2 regions of the Kribbella sp. CA-247076 genome follow, and region 1 is predicted to be linked to the other one. Evidence: riboswitches for the same ligand, from Rfam matches in the RefSeq annotation. Region 1 holds a riboswitch; the other holds the start of a gene.
What was found. Region 1 has a riboswitch for cobalamin ahead of metE (5-methyltetrahydropteroyltriglutamate--homocysteine S-methyltransferase). Riboswitches for the same ligand answer to the same signal wherever they lie in the genome.
Positions count from the first base shown of each region.

Region 2: linked by a shared signal. The riboswitch ahead of ACQPYZ_RS15295 (magnesium chelatase subunit D family protein) and the one ahead of metE (5-methyltetrahydropteroyltriglutamate--homocysteine S-methyltransferase) in region 1 are both predicted to bind cobalamin.

Region 1 is NZ_CP192051.1:4,236,269-4,243,353, forward strand. Features, by position in the region: gene ACQPYZ_RS20045 (YcnI family copper-binding membrane protein) at 1-575, opposite strand, end outside; gene ACQPYZ_RS20050 (hypothetical protein) at 679-1,251, opposite strand; gene ACQPYZ_RS20055 (hypothetical protein) at 1,287-1,649, opposite strand; gene ACQPYZ_RS20060 (methylenetetrahydrofolate reductase) at 1,697-2,620, opposite strand; gene metE (5-methyltetrahydropteroyltriglutamate--homocysteine S-methyltransferase) at 2,695-4,998, opposite strand; cobalamin riboswitch at 5,128-5,352, opposite strand; gene ACQPYZ_RS20070 (prenyltransferase/squalene oxidase repeat-containing protein) at 5,550-7,085, shown strand, end outside.
Region 2 is NZ_CP192051.1:3,233,551-3,240,635, forward strand. Features, by position in the region: gene cobN (cobaltochelatase subunit CobN) at 1-961, shown strand, start outside; gene surE (5'/3'-nucleotidase SurE) at 974-1,747, shown strand; gene ACQPYZ_RS15290 (3-keto-5-aminohexanoate cleavage protein) at 1,738-2,424, opposite strand; cobalamin riboswitch at 2,484-2,609, shown strand; gene ACQPYZ_RS15295 (magnesium chelatase subunit D family protein) at 2,674-4,851, shown strand; gene cobO (cob(I)yrinic acid a,c-diamide adenosyltransferase) at 4,851-5,465, shown strand; gene ACQPYZ_RS15305 (cobyrinate a,c-diamide synthase) at 5,459-6,799, shown strand; gene ACQPYZ_RS15310 (cobalamin biosynthesis protein) at 6,796-7,085, shown strand, end outside.

The sequences.
Region 1 (7,085 bases):
GTCGCGGCCGGCTCCCCGTCGGACTCGCTGTCGGACTCGCTGTCGGCGGCGGTCACCTCGAACCCGGGCGCGGGAGCCTCCAGGTCGTCCTCCGACTGGCCGTCCTTGGCGACCTCGACCCAGGCGGTCTCACCCTTGGCACAGGTCTGGACGGTCGGGAAGACCAGCTTGCCGGGCTTGTCCGGCAGCTTGGCCGACAGCTCGAACTTGTCCCGCAGGTCGTCGGCCAGCGGGGTCTTCGCCGTGTAGACGACCTCCCCGACCCGCTCGGTGATCTCGTTGCCGTGGCTGTCCTTGATCGGGGTCGCCAGCTTCGCCATCACCTTCTGGACGGTCCAGTTCGGGTTGACCGTCGGCGTGACCGAGGTGAACTCCTCGGGGATCTTGATCGAGACCTTCGTGGTCGGCGATCCGTCGCACCCGTGCGGCACGGACACGGTCAGGACGCTGTACTCACCGGCGGTCGTCACGCTCGGCGTCACGCCGACGTGGGCGAAGGCCGGCGTACCGGCCAGCACGAGGCCACCGGCGGTCAGCGCGCCGATGGCAAGGGTACGTCGCAGTGCAGTCTTCATCTCGAAGTCTTTCTGGGCTGGAGCCACCGGACGACGGCTCGCTCGGAACACAGGCGGATGCGTGGGCGCGCACGACAACCACCCGGACCCGGGTCAGCCCCGGTCACCAGGCGGTCGGCGACACCCCGATCACAGCCGGCGGTCCCCGCGGCGACTCGGCACCACGTACGCCGATCCGGCGCGGCCGCGGCCCGGCGTCGACGATCGGCAGCCGTACGTCGGCCGTCGCGATGACGACGCGCTGCGGGAGCGCGAGCAGCGGGCGCAGGAGCTCCCAGACCAACCACAGCAGCGTCTCGCCGTACGCCAGCAGGACTCCGGCCGCGAGCGTGGCCAACGCGTGGCCACCCAGCATCGGCAGTCCACCCGGAGCTGTGGCCGCAGCGCCGTGCATGTGGTGAGCGGCGTCGGTCGGTTCGCTCAGGACCCAGTGGATCAGCAACTGTCCGGTCGCGAGCAGCCCTGCCAGCCGTACGAAGGTCAGGCGCCGCCGACCCAGCAGGTACGCCGGAGCCGAGGCCAGCCCGGCGATGACCAGGACAGCCAGCGGATGCGGCACCGATCCCCCGCCGACCACGTGTCCGGCGACGGACAGCCCGACCGTCAGAGACGACACCGAGACCGCACGCAGCCACCGCAGCGGCCTCGTGCGTGGGTCGATCCCTGACACTGTCACAGCGAGCAAGCTATCCGACGGCTCCGATCTATGGGTCAGCGGACCTCGAACTTGGCGATCAACTTCTTCAGCCGGTGCGACTCCATTTCGTAGGTCCCCGGAGCGCTGAAGCTGAAGGTCTCCTCCACCTGCTCCCCCGGAGCCACCTGGAACGAGTGATCCGGGGTCGAGTGGACATGCACCTCGTCGTCGATGTCGCTGGTGATCTTCACCGTCACCTGCTCGCCGGTCCGCACCTTCACCACGTCACCACTGGGCTCGGTCTTCCCGTCCTGGATCGACACCTCGACCGTCGCCCCCGACCCGTCACTCTCCTGCCCACCCCCAGAGCACCCGGCCAGCACCACCGCCGACACCACGAGGACGGAACGACAGAAGTTCTTCAAGGCAATCAACACATCTGCATCTAACCCGAGGCACCCAAGACCGCTCACGTCAGGTGTCGTCAGCCGACGAACGTGCGCAACTCCTTGACCAGGTCGACGCCGGCCTCGTTCTCCACCCGGCGGGTCGAGACGCTCTCGACGTTGAAGCCGAACGGCAGGTCCCGGTCCCGGCAGAACGCGGACAGGGTCCGGGCGATCGCGACACAGTGCGCGTACGAGTCCGCCACCGGGTCGCTGGCGTGGGTCAACTCGTTGCGCAGCCAGCGCGGAACCTTCACCCCCAGCCAGGCGAGGAACTCCAGCGTCTTCACCGAGCCGCAGATCGACAGCGTGAACACGATCGGCACCGGCTCGACGCCCTCCTCACGGCACAGGTAGAGGTAGTCCGACGCGAGGTCCATCGCCGCGCCCACGTCGTAGATGATCTGCGTGACGAAGAACGAGCAGCCGCTCTGCTGTTTGCGCAGCAGCCGATGATGCTCGTCCTGCCGGGACGAATGGCGCTCCGGGATCGTCACCCCGCCCAGCGGCATTACCGAGCCGCAACCCTGCCACAGGTCGTAAGCCCGGCTCAGACTCGTCTTCACCGACGCAAAGCTCGTGGGTGCACCGACCATGACGGTGCCGAGGCCGTCCGGCGTCCGCCGTACCCAGGAATCCAGCTCCGCTTCGCTGTACTTGCCGACCGAGCGGTACACGATCGCCGGCCGCTCCCACCAGGTCAGGTGCTCGGCCAGGAAGCGCGCGGGGTCCATGGTCGGGCTGAACGGGAACGGCCGTTCGGTGTCCGAGCGCTCGGCCTCGTCGTCGATGTCGTACAGAATCAGCGCATCGACGTCGATCTGCTGCAGTCGCGCCTTGGTCACGTCGAGGAACCGGCGCAGCGCGTCCTCGGCGATCGCCAGGCGTGGTGGCGTCATCCCGTAGAAGAGCAACTCCGTACGGCGTCCGGTCCGCAGAATCGTCGAGAGATCCGGCTGCACAACATCCTCCCCGTGGGTTCTCCGTGTCGTCACGTCCGAGGTGGCCGGGACGAGCGTCCCGGCCACCTTAGTGGTCAGCGCAGCTCGGTGCGGAGCTCTTGGGCGGCGGTGACGACGTTCTGCAGGGAGTCGCGGACCTCGGGCCAGCCGCGGGTCTTCAGGCCGCAGTCCGGGTTCACCCACAGGCGTGCCGCCGGGATCGCGTCCAGACCCTTGCGGAGCAGCGACACGACCTCCGGCGTACCCGGGACGCGCGGTGAGTGGATGTCGTAGACGCCCGGCCCGACTCCGCGCGGGTAGCCGGCCTCGCTGAGCTCGTGCGCGACCTGCATGTGCGAGCGGGCGGCCTCCAGGCTGGCGACGTCCGCGTCCATCTCGTCGAGCGCGTTGAGGATGTCGCCGAACTCCACGTAGCACATGTGCGTGTGGATCTGGGTGTCCGCGCGTACGCCGCTCGTCGTCAGGCGGAACACCTCGGTGCCCCACGCCAGGTACTCGGCGCGCGCCGCCGTACGCAACGGCAGGGTCTCCCGCAGCGCCGGCTCGTCGACCTGGATGACGGCCGCGCCCGCCGTCTCGAGGTCGTTCACCTCGTCGCGCAGGGCGAGCGCGACCTGCCGGGCGGTCTCGCTCCGCGGCTGGTCGTCGCGGACGAACGACCACGCCAGCATCGTGACCGGACCGGTCAGCATGCCCTTCACCGGACGATCAGTTTGCAGTTGCGCGTAGGCCCACCACCGGACCGTCATCGGCTCCGGCCGCGAGATGTCGCCGACCAGCACCGGCGGACGGACGTAGCGCGTCCCGTACGACTGCACCCAGCCGTGCTGCGTGGCGACGTACCCGTCGAGCTGCTCGGCGAAGTACTGGACCATGTCGTTGCGCTCCGGCTCGCCGTGCACCAGCACGTCGAGGCCGGCCTTCTCCTGGAACGCGATCACCTCGCGGATCTCCGCGTCGATCCGCTCGTCGTACTGCGCCTCGTCGATCCGGCCGGCCCGCAGGTCTGCCCGGGCCTTCCGCAGCTCGCCGGTCTGCGGGAACGACCCCACGGTTGTCGTCGGCAACAACGGCAGCCCCAGCCTGGCCTGCTGTGCGGCACTCCGGTCGGGGTACGACGCCCCGCGCCGACCGTCCGCCGCGGTGACCGCCGCGGCCCGTGCCCGGACCGCCGGGTTGTTCGTCAGGGGCGAGGACGCCCGGGACGCCAGCGCCTCGCGGTTCGCGTCGAGGACGGCCGCGATCGCCTCGGTGCCTTCGGTGATACCGGTGGCCAGCGCCGCGATCTCGGCGGTCTTCTGCCGGGCGAAGGCGAGCCACGGCCGCACCTCGGGATCGAGCTCGGTCTCGGCGGATACGTCGATCGGAACGTGCAGCAGCGAGCACGAGGCGGCCACGTCCACGTGGTCGACCAGGCCCATCAGCTGGGCGAGCACCGAGAGCGAGGCGGACAGGTCGTTGATCCAGATGTTGCGGCCGTTGACCACCCCCGCGACCAGGCGCTTGCCGCGAAGGCCGGGGACCGCGGCCAGGTCGTCGAGATTCGCCGCGGCCGGGCCGGTGAAGTCGATCGCCAGACCGTCGACCGGAGCGTCGGCCAGCACCGGCAAGGCGTCACCGAGCCGGTCGAAGTACGAGGCCACGAGCAGCTTCGGGCGGTCGGTGAGACCGCCCAGCGTGCTGTACACCCGGGCCACGGCGTCGAGCTCGTCGGCGGTGCGGTCCTGGACCAGGGCCGGCTCGTCCAGCTGGACCCACTCCGCCCCCGCGGCGCGCAGGTCGGCCAGCACCTCGGCGTACGCCGGGAGGATCCGCTCGAGCAGGGACAGTGGCTGGAAGTCCTCCGCCACGCCGGGCGCCGGCTTGGCCAGCAGGAGATAGGTGATCGGCCCGACCAGGACCGGCCGGGCCTTGAGGCCCAGCGCCACGGCTTCCTGCAGCTCGGAGACCTGCTTGCTGGAGTCGACGGTGAACGTCGTGTCCGGGCCGAGCTCCGGCACCAGGTAGTGGTAGTTGGTGTCGAACCACTTCGTCATCTCCAGCGGCGCGACCTCCTGGGTGCCGCGGGCCATCGCGAAGTACCCGTCCAGCGGGTCCGCGTCCACGGAGGCCCGGTGTCGCTGCGGAATCGCCCCGAGCAGGACGGTCGTGTCCAGCACGTGGTCGTAGTACGAGAAGTCACCGGTCGGCACTTCGCCGATCCCGTCGGCGACCAACTGCTGCCAGTTGGCCTTGCGAAGGTCCGCGGCGGTCTGCCGGAGGGCGTCGGCCGTGACCGTGCCCTTCCAGTAGCCCTCGACGGCCTTCTTCAGTTCACGATGGGAACCCTGCCTGGGGTAGCCGTACACGGTGGCCCGTGCTGCCGACTTGCTGTTCAAGCGTCTCTCCTTAGCGAGCCTGTCTCGAAAGACCCTCGACCCGGTGGGAGAGCACGCCGACGCCGCCGGTCGCACCCGGCCACGCCCGTCGACCTTCCCACGAGGTCACGCGGTCACCGCCGTACGCCGGGCGCACGGTGGGCAGTGGCAGGTCTTCGGACTCGGGGGCACGCCCGGCTGTATCAGTTGCCGGACACCTACTGGCCGTCGCTTCCCAGGTCCGGCTGGACCCAGTGCTTCCTGACGGCGGTCGTTCCCCCTCACCGCTGCGGGGCAGTCCCGGACTCACACCGGGTTCCCTCTTACGACGATCTGACTGGCTGCCAGACCGAACCAGCTGCCCAGCCAGCTTACCCGCGCGACCCGAGGCGAGGTCGAGAGCGCACAGAGTGCGAACAGACACGTTCGTGCGGGTTTCCCGGTGGGCGCGTGGGAAGGTAACCTACTGTCGCTTCCCGGGCTGTGCCCGGAAGTGCGTGACGACCTGACGTGTGGGGGAAGCCGGTCGAAGTCCGGCGCTGACCCGCAACCGTAGGCGGAGGGCGACCTCCGTGAGCCGGAATGCCTGCCGACGGGTCTGCGACTCCACACCCGTCGTGGTCTACGGGCGGAGTCCGGGACGGCGACCGCCGTTCCTGATCGGTCACCGCGACCGATGGGGGCCGGTGACCGTGCTGGGCGACGCATCGCGGACCGCCCAGCCGAAGTCAGGTTCGATGCGCACCTCCGCCCGCCGTTGGACGACCGCGGTTTTCGCCGCGACGCTCACCCTCGCCCCGACGATCGCCGCGCACGCCTCGCCCGTCTCGTCCGCCGACGACGCGCGGACCGAGCGCCGTACGACGGCTGCCGCGTCCCCGGAGGCGGGCGCGGCCGCAGCCTGGATGGCCGGTCAGCTGGTCGACGGCGCGATCCCCGGGTTCGCCAACCCGGACTGGGGTCTGACGATCGACACCCAGTGGGCGCTGATCGCGACCGAGGCCGATCCCGCGGTGATCCGTTCGGTCGTGAAGGCCGTCTCCGAGCACGTGCCGGACTACGCCGGCCCGGGCTGGTACCCGGATCCGGACGCCCGGATCGCCGGCGCGACCGCGAAGATCCTGCTGGCCGCGGTCACCGCCGGCCAGGACTACCGCGACTTCGGCGGCCGGAACATGCGGCAGGAGACCCTCGACCTGCTCGCCGGCCCCGACGCGGGCGTCGAGGAGGGCCGGATCCGCGACTTCGGCACCGGCAACGACGACACCAACATCTTCAGCCAGTCCCTCGCCGTGATGGGCCTGGCCCGGTCCGGCGGCGTACCCGAGGCCGCCGTGAACTTCCTCGTCCGGCAGCAGTGCGCCGACGGCTACTTCCGGATGTTCTACAACGACAAGCTCACCTGCGACGAGGGTCAGGGCGCACCCGACGGCGACGGTACGGCGATGGCCGTGCAGGCGCTGATGACCGCGCAGAACTACGGCATCGGCGGAGTCGACGACGAGATCCTCAAGGGCCTGACCTGGCTGACCTCGGTGCAGAAGCCGGACGGCTCGTTCGGCGGCGGGGTCTCGACCGAGGGCTCGAACACGAACAGCACCGGCCTGGTCGCCCAGGCCCTCGTCGGCGGTGGCCGCACGGCGGCCGCGGACAAGGCGAAGGACTGGGTGGCAAGCCTGCAGCTCACCGCCGAGAACGTCGGTGCCGCCGCCGACCACGTCGGCGCGATCGCGTACAACGGCGAGTCGCTCGCGGATGCGGTTGCCAACGGCATCAACCTCGGCATCGACCAGTGGCGCCGGGCCACCCCGCAGGCGGTGTTCGCGCTCGCCCCGGTGCCGTTCGCCGACCTGGCCTGGACCGACCCGGACCCGCCGACCGACCCGACCCCGTCCCCGACGGTGACCGTCACCGCCACGGCGACGGCCACGGCGACGGTGACGACGACCGCCCGGCCGACGTCGACGCCGACGGTCACGAAGACCCTGCCGGGCAAGCCGCCGACGACGGTCCCGGGCCCGACCGTCGTCCACACGAGCACGCTCCGGCCGCCGCCGCTCCCCCGCGCGACCACGACGAGCACCCGCACGGTCGTGGTGATGCCGACG
Region 2 (7,085 bases), 1.0 Mb from region 1:
CGCGTCCCGCCGGGTGACCGGCTTCGAGGTGGTTCCGGTCGAGGAGCTCGGCCGGCCGCGGGTCGACGTCACGGTCCGGATCTCGGGCTTCTTCCGGGACGCCTTCCCGCACGTGGTCGCGCTGCTCGACGAGGCCGTCCGTACTGTCGCCGCGCTGGACGAGCCGGCCGGTGACAACTACCTGCGCGCGCACGTCGACGCCGACGTTGCCGCGGGCAACGACGTACGGTCGTCGACCGCGCGCGTCTTCGGCTCCAAGCCCGGCTCGTACGGCGCCGGGCTGCTGCCGCTCGTGGACGCGCGGAACTGGCGGACCGACGCCGAGCTGGCCGAGGTATACGCCGTCTGGGGTGGGTACGCGTACGGCAAGGATCTCGACGGGACCGAGGCGCGCGGATCGATGGAGCGCGCGTACGCCCGGATTCAGGTGGCGGCGAAGAACGCGGACACCCGCGAGCACGACATCATGGACTCCGACGACTACTTCCAGTACCACGGCGGCATGATCGCCATGGTCCGCCACCTGACCGGGACCAACCCGAAGGCGTACGTCGGCGACTCCGCCGTTCCCGCGCAGGTGAAGACGCGCACGCTGGCGGAGGAGACCAAGCGGGTCTTCCGGGCCCGGGTGGTCAACCCGCGCTGGATGGCCGCGATGCGCCGGCACGGGTACAAGGGCGCCTTCGAGATGGCCGCGACGGTGGACTACCTGTTCGGGTACGACGCGACCGCGGGCGTGGTCGACGACTGGATGTACGAGACGCTGACGACGGAGTACGTCGCGAACCCGGAGATGGCGGAGTTCTTCCGCACGTCGAACCCGTGGGCCCGGCACGGGATCGCGGAGCGGCTGCTCGAGGCGGCCCAGCGCGGGCTGTGGGCGGAGCCGTCCGCGGAGGCGCTCGAGACGCTCCGCAGCGCGGTCCTCGAGACGGAGGGTGACATCGAGGATCGCGGCTGATTGGGTAGAGGCATGGCGCCGGAGAAGCTGCGAGTCCTGATCACGAACGACGACGGCTACCAGGCTCCGGGCATCCGGGCGCTCGCCCCGGCGATCGCCGAGCTCGGGCACGACGTCCTCGTGGTCGCTCCGCTGGACGACCAGAGCGGGGTCGGCTCGGCCCGGGCCGGGATGGTCGGCCGCCCGATCCGGACCTCGGCCGAGGACGAGGGCGGCATCACCTACCACGGCATCGACGGGACGCCGGCGCTCGCGGTCACGCTGGCCACGGTCGGTGCGTTCGGCGCGAAGCCCGACGTCGTCGTGTCCGGAATCAACCGCGGGCTCAACATCGGCGTCCCGATCTTCCACTCCGGCACGGTCGCCGCCGCGCTGACCGCGGCCGGCCAGGGTCTCTCGGCGGTCGCGGTCAGTATCGACTCCGACGACCCGGCGCACTGGCAGACCGCCGGCGCGGTCGCGGCCGAAGCGCTGACCTGGATCACGCCCGAGCCGGCCGGGACCGTGCTGACGATCAACGTCCCCGATCTCCCGCTCGACCGGCTGGCCGGTGTCCGGCACGCGTCGCTGGCGCCGATCAAGCGGTCCCGGATCACCGGCACGACGGCGCCGACCGGCGAGCCGATGATCGAGCTCGAGCCGCCGGCCGCGAACCCGGTCGCCGGTTCGGACGAGGCCCTGCTCGCCGCCGGCTTCGTCACGGTCACGCCGATCGTCGGCATCCGTGAAGTCAAGGACGACGCGGCCGCCACCGCCCTCGCGAAACGCCTCTCCAGCTACAGGTAGCCCAGGAGGTCCGCCGTGTCCCGGACCGATTCGCCGTCGGGCCCGGTCACCATGTCCTCCAGGCCGACGCGTACGTCGTGCCCCTGCGCCTGAGCCCACCGCAGCACCGGCCAGGCCCACTCGTTCTCGCCGTGCACGAGGACATCGGTCGTCGGCAGGACGTCGAGGACTGCCCGAGCGGCCGCGACGCCGTCCTGACCCGGTGACACGCCAGGGATCGCTTCGACCAGCACGCGGACGACCGGACCCGCCCACGCCACGTAGTCCCCGGCCGCGGCGGGCGTGAACAAACCGGCCTCGACCTCGATCCCGCGTTCGATCAACAGGTCGGCGACCTGTTCGGCACCCTCCTCGTGGAAGTTCACACTCGCGAAGTCCGGCCCACGGTCCCACTCCGCGATCAGCTCGAGCCGTTGCCACAGATCCGGCAGGATCTCCGCCCGGGTCGACACTCCGACCGGTACGCCGGGACATCGCTCCCGCACCGCGTCCACGGCCGCGCGGATGTCCGGCCAGCGCAGGCTCTCCCGCTCGTCCGGTCCGCGGGGATGGAGGTGCACCGCCTGTGCGCCCGCGCGAACTGCTGCCTCCGCGGCCGACGCGAGCTCGGCTGGCGTGATCGGCACTCCGGGGTGGTCGGCTCGCGAGCGGTCACCGTTCAGGCACGCTTTCACCATCACGACTCCACGCTAGCGGCGGTGTGAACCTGGTCGCTGAGGGTGGGGTGGGGTTGTGCCATGATCGAGCGGACGGTTGTGGAGGAACACCGGTGACCGGCTGCGGCCGGGAGTCCGGGGCGGTCCCGCCACTGTGACCGGGGTGACCCGGAAGCCAGGACATCCGCGTCCGTCCGCCGGCCTCGCGTGGTCCGGCGTACCAGCTGCCGAAGCGGGCGTGGACACCCGCTGGACGAAGGGATCCGCCCGATGCGGCCTGTTCCGACCAGCCTCACTCCTCGCGCGAGTGCCGGATTCCCCTTCACCGCGGTGGTCGGAATGCCGGAGCTGCAACTGGCGCTGGTCCTCGCGGCCATCTCACCGGCGATCGGCGGCGTCCTGATCCGCGGCGAGAAGGGCACCGCCAAGTCGACCGCGGTCCGGGCGCTCACCGAGATCCTGCCGGCCGTCGACGTCGTCCCGGGCTGCCGCTTCTCCTGCGATCCCGACCACCCCGACCCCGCGTGTCCCGACGGTCCGCACCCGTCCGCCGGGGAGTCCGGGTCGGGTCCCGGGGTGGGCACGCGGCCGGCGCGGTTGGTCGAGTTGCCGGTGGGTGCGACCGAGGACCGCGTGCTCGGGTCGCTGCACCTGGAGAAGGCGCTGGCCGAGGGCGTCACGGCGTACGAGCCAGGTCTGCTCGCGGCCGCGCACCGCGGGCTGTTGTACGTCGACGAGGTCAACCTGCTGCACGACCACCTGGTCGACGTACTCCTCGACGCGGCCGCCATGGGCCGCGCGACCGTCGAACGTGACGGCGTCTCGGTCACCCACCCGGCGCGGTTCGTCCTGGTCGGCACGATGAACCCGGAGGAAGGCGAGCTCCGCCCGCAACTGCTCGACCGCTTCGGCCTGACCGTCGACGTCGTCGCCAGTCGCGACCCCGCCGTCCGGGTCGAGGTGATGCGTGCGCGCCTCGCCTACGAGGCGGACCCGGCCGGCTTCACCGCACAGTACGACGCCGCGCAACGTGAGCTCGCCGAGCGCATCGTCAAGGCGCGCGATCTGCTGTCCGAGGTGATTCTGACCGACGGCGCCCTTCGGCAGATCGCGGAGATCTGCGCGTCCTTCGACGTCGACGGGATGCGCGCCGACCTGGTCACCGCGCGGACGGCGGTCGCGCACGCCGCCTGGTCCGGCCGGACGGTCGTCGAGGTGGACGACGTCCGCGCGGCCGCCAAACTCGCGCTCCCGCACCGCCGACGCCGCAACCCCTTCGATGCTCCCGGCCTGGACGAGGACCAACTCGAAGACGCCATCAACAACAGCACCCCACCCGACCCGGATCCCGACGACGACCCGGACGATCCTAACGGCCCCGGCGGCGGTGCGGACCCGTCGGATCCGTCCGACCCGGACGCCGGCCCTGCCGACCCCGCCGACCCCGGTTCCGCCGGGGCCGACCGCGCGGACGCCGACCGAGCGGACCGCGCTGAGGGGGACCGCGACCCAGCCGACCGTGACGAGACGGACCGCGACAAGGCGGACCATGGCAAGGCGGACCGTGAGAAGGCCGACCGTGATGAGGCGGGGCGGAAGGGCTCGGGGGTTGCTCCGGTGGGCGAGGTGGTCGGGAGCTCGGAGCCGTACAAGGCCCGGTTGCTGAGTGTTCAGGCCGCCGGTGCGGGTGTGGCCGGGCGACGTTCCCGGGCGATCACCGACGCCGGCCGCGTGGTGGGGGACCGGCCGCGCCTCGGTCGTGAGTCCGGTCGGCCGCATCTCCTTGCCACCATCCGTTCGGCGGCCCCACACCAGCACTCGCGCCACCACAGCGGCCCTGGCCTTGCCGTGCGTGCGTCCGACGTGCGGCTCGCCGTACGGGAGGGGCGTGAGGGCAACCTCGTGCTGTTCTGCGTCGACGCCTCCGGCTCGATGGGCACGAAGAAGCGCATGGGCGAGGTGAAGACGGCGATCGTCTCGCTGCTCCTGGATGCCTACCAGCGCCGCGACACCGTCGGCCTGGTCACGTTCGCCGGCGCGACCGCCACGGTCGCCCTCCCACCGACCGGCAGTGTCGATGCCGCCGTACGCCGCCTCGAGTCGCTCCCCACCGGCGGTCGGACTCCGCTCGCCGAGGGCCTGCTCCAGGCGGCCGAAGTACTCCGGATCGCCGCGATCCGGGACCCGCGTCGCCGCCCACTGCTGGTGCTCGTCACCGACGGCCGGGCGACCCACGGGGACAACGCCTTCGCGCGTGCCAAGCAGGCCGCCGGCTGGATCGCGCAGCAGGGGATCGCCACGGTCGTGGTCGACTGCGAGCCGCGCCGCGGCGTACGGCTCGGGCTGGCGGCCGAGCTCGCCGCCGACCTGTCCGCCGAGTACCTCGACCTCGGTGAAGTTGCTGCTGGCAACCTCATCCGGGCGGTCAGCGAGCGGAGGGCGGCCTGATGCCGAAGGGGCAGCCGAGCGTCGTACCGCAGGACGGCCTGACCACCCGGCAGCGGCGCAACCGCCCACTGCTGATGGTGCACACCGGCGAGATGAAGGGGAAGTCGACCGCCGCCTTCGGGATGGCGTTGCGCGGCTGGAACCAGGGCTGGAACATCGGCGTGTTCCAGTTCGTCAAGAGCGCGAAGTGGAAGGTCGGCGAGGAGAGCGCGTTCAAGGCGCTCGGTCAGCTGCATGCGGCGACCGGTCAGGGCGGCCCGGTCGAGTGGCACAAGATGGGCGAGGGCTGGAGCTGGTCGCGCAAGGCCGGCACCGAGGAGGACCACGCCGCCGACGCGCTCGAGGGCTGGCGGGAGATCCAGCGCCGGATCGCGGCCGAGACGCACGATCTGTACGTCCTCGACGAGTTCACGTACCCGATGAAGTGGGGCTGGGTCGACGTCGACGAGGTCGTCGACACCCTCGTCAACCGCCCCGGTCACCAGTACGTCGTCATCACCGGCCGGAACGCCGACCAGCGGCTGGTGGACGCGGCCGACCTGGTCACCGAGATGACCAAGGTCAAGCACCCGATGGACGCGGGACAGAAGGGCCAGAAGGGCATCGAATGGTGATTCCCCGGCTGGTCGTCGCGGCTCCCGCGTCGGGTGCCGGGAAGACGACGGTCGCCGTCGGCCTGATGGCGGCGTTGCGCCAGGCCGGGCACACGGTCGCGGGCTTCAAGGTCGGGCCCGACTACATCGATCCCGGCTTCCACGCGGTCGCCACCGGTCGTCCGGGCCGCAACCTGGACCCGATGCTGCAGGGCGAGGAGCGGGTCGCACCGTTGTTCGCCCACGGCGCCGCGAATGCGGACCTCGCCGTGGTCGAAGGAGTGATGGGCCTGTACGACGGCGCGCTCGGCACGGAGGGCTACGCGTCCACGGCTCACGTCTCGAAGTTGCTCCGCGCACCTGTCGTGCTGGTGGTGGATGCCTCCGCGGCCGGTCGCAGCGTCGGGGCCGTGGTCAACGGATTCGTTGCCTTCGACACCGCGGTGCGGATCGTCGGCGTGATCCTGAACAAGGTCGGCTCGGACCGGCACGAGGCCGAGGTCCGGGCCGGCGTCGCGCCCACCGGCGTACCCGTCCTCGGCGTCCTGCGCCGCGACTCGCGCCTCACCGTCCCCAGCCGCCACCTCGGCCTGGTCCCCGCCGACGAACAACGCACCCAGGCGGCCACGGCCGTCGAGGCAGCCGCCGAGCTCGTCCGCCACGGCGTCGACCTGGAGGCCTTCATCGCCGAGGCCCGCAAGGCGCCGGAGCTCGAGGTCCAGGCCTGGGACCCGACCACCGAGGTGGAGCCGGTTGGGAAGGGCCGGCCGGTGGTGGCGGTTGCCGGGGGACCGGTCTTCTCGTTCCGGTACCCCGAGACGGCCGAACTGCTGACCGCGGCCGGTGCCGACGTGGTCGCCTTCGACCCGCTCACCGACACGTTGCCAGAGGCAACCGCAGCGCTCTACCTCGGCGGCGGCTTTCCGGAGCTGCACGCCGAGGCGCTGTCCGCGAACAAGGAACTCCGTCGGCAGGTCGCGACCGAGATCGCGGCCGGCCTCCCGGTCGTCGCGGAATGTGCCGGCCTGCTGTACCTCTGCCGCGAGCTCGACGGACACCCGATGACCGGAGTCCTGCCAGCGACCGGACGCATGACCGGCAGCCTGACGCTCGGCTACCGGACGGCGATCGCCGCGACCTCGACCGCGTTCTTCGACGAGGGCCGCCGCGTCCGCGGCCACGAGTTCCACCGGACCACGGTCGACCTCGACACCGAGGTCCGGCCGGCCTGGCATCTCCCGGGCGGGGTCGAGGGAATCGCGCAGCCTCGCGTGCACGCGTCGTACCTCCACCTCCACTGGACGGCCACGCCCGACGTCCCCGCCCGCCTGGTGGCCGCCGGACTCGACAGATGAGTCTCGTCGTCGGCGTCGGCCTCCGCGCCGGTACGTCGTACCGCGAACTCCGCGACCTGGTCGACACGACCCTGGCTGCGGCAGGTGGAGGAGACGTCCGCGTCGTCGTCACGGTCGAGGGCCGCGAAACCGAGCCAGGACTGCAACGACTGGCAGCCGCCCTCGATGCGGACCTCCGCACAGCCTCGATCGAGCGGCTCGGCCAGCAGCCGGCGCCGACCCCGAGCGAACAGGTCGGCCGCCTGACCGGTACCAAGAGCGTGGCCGAGGCAGCCGTGCTCGCGAC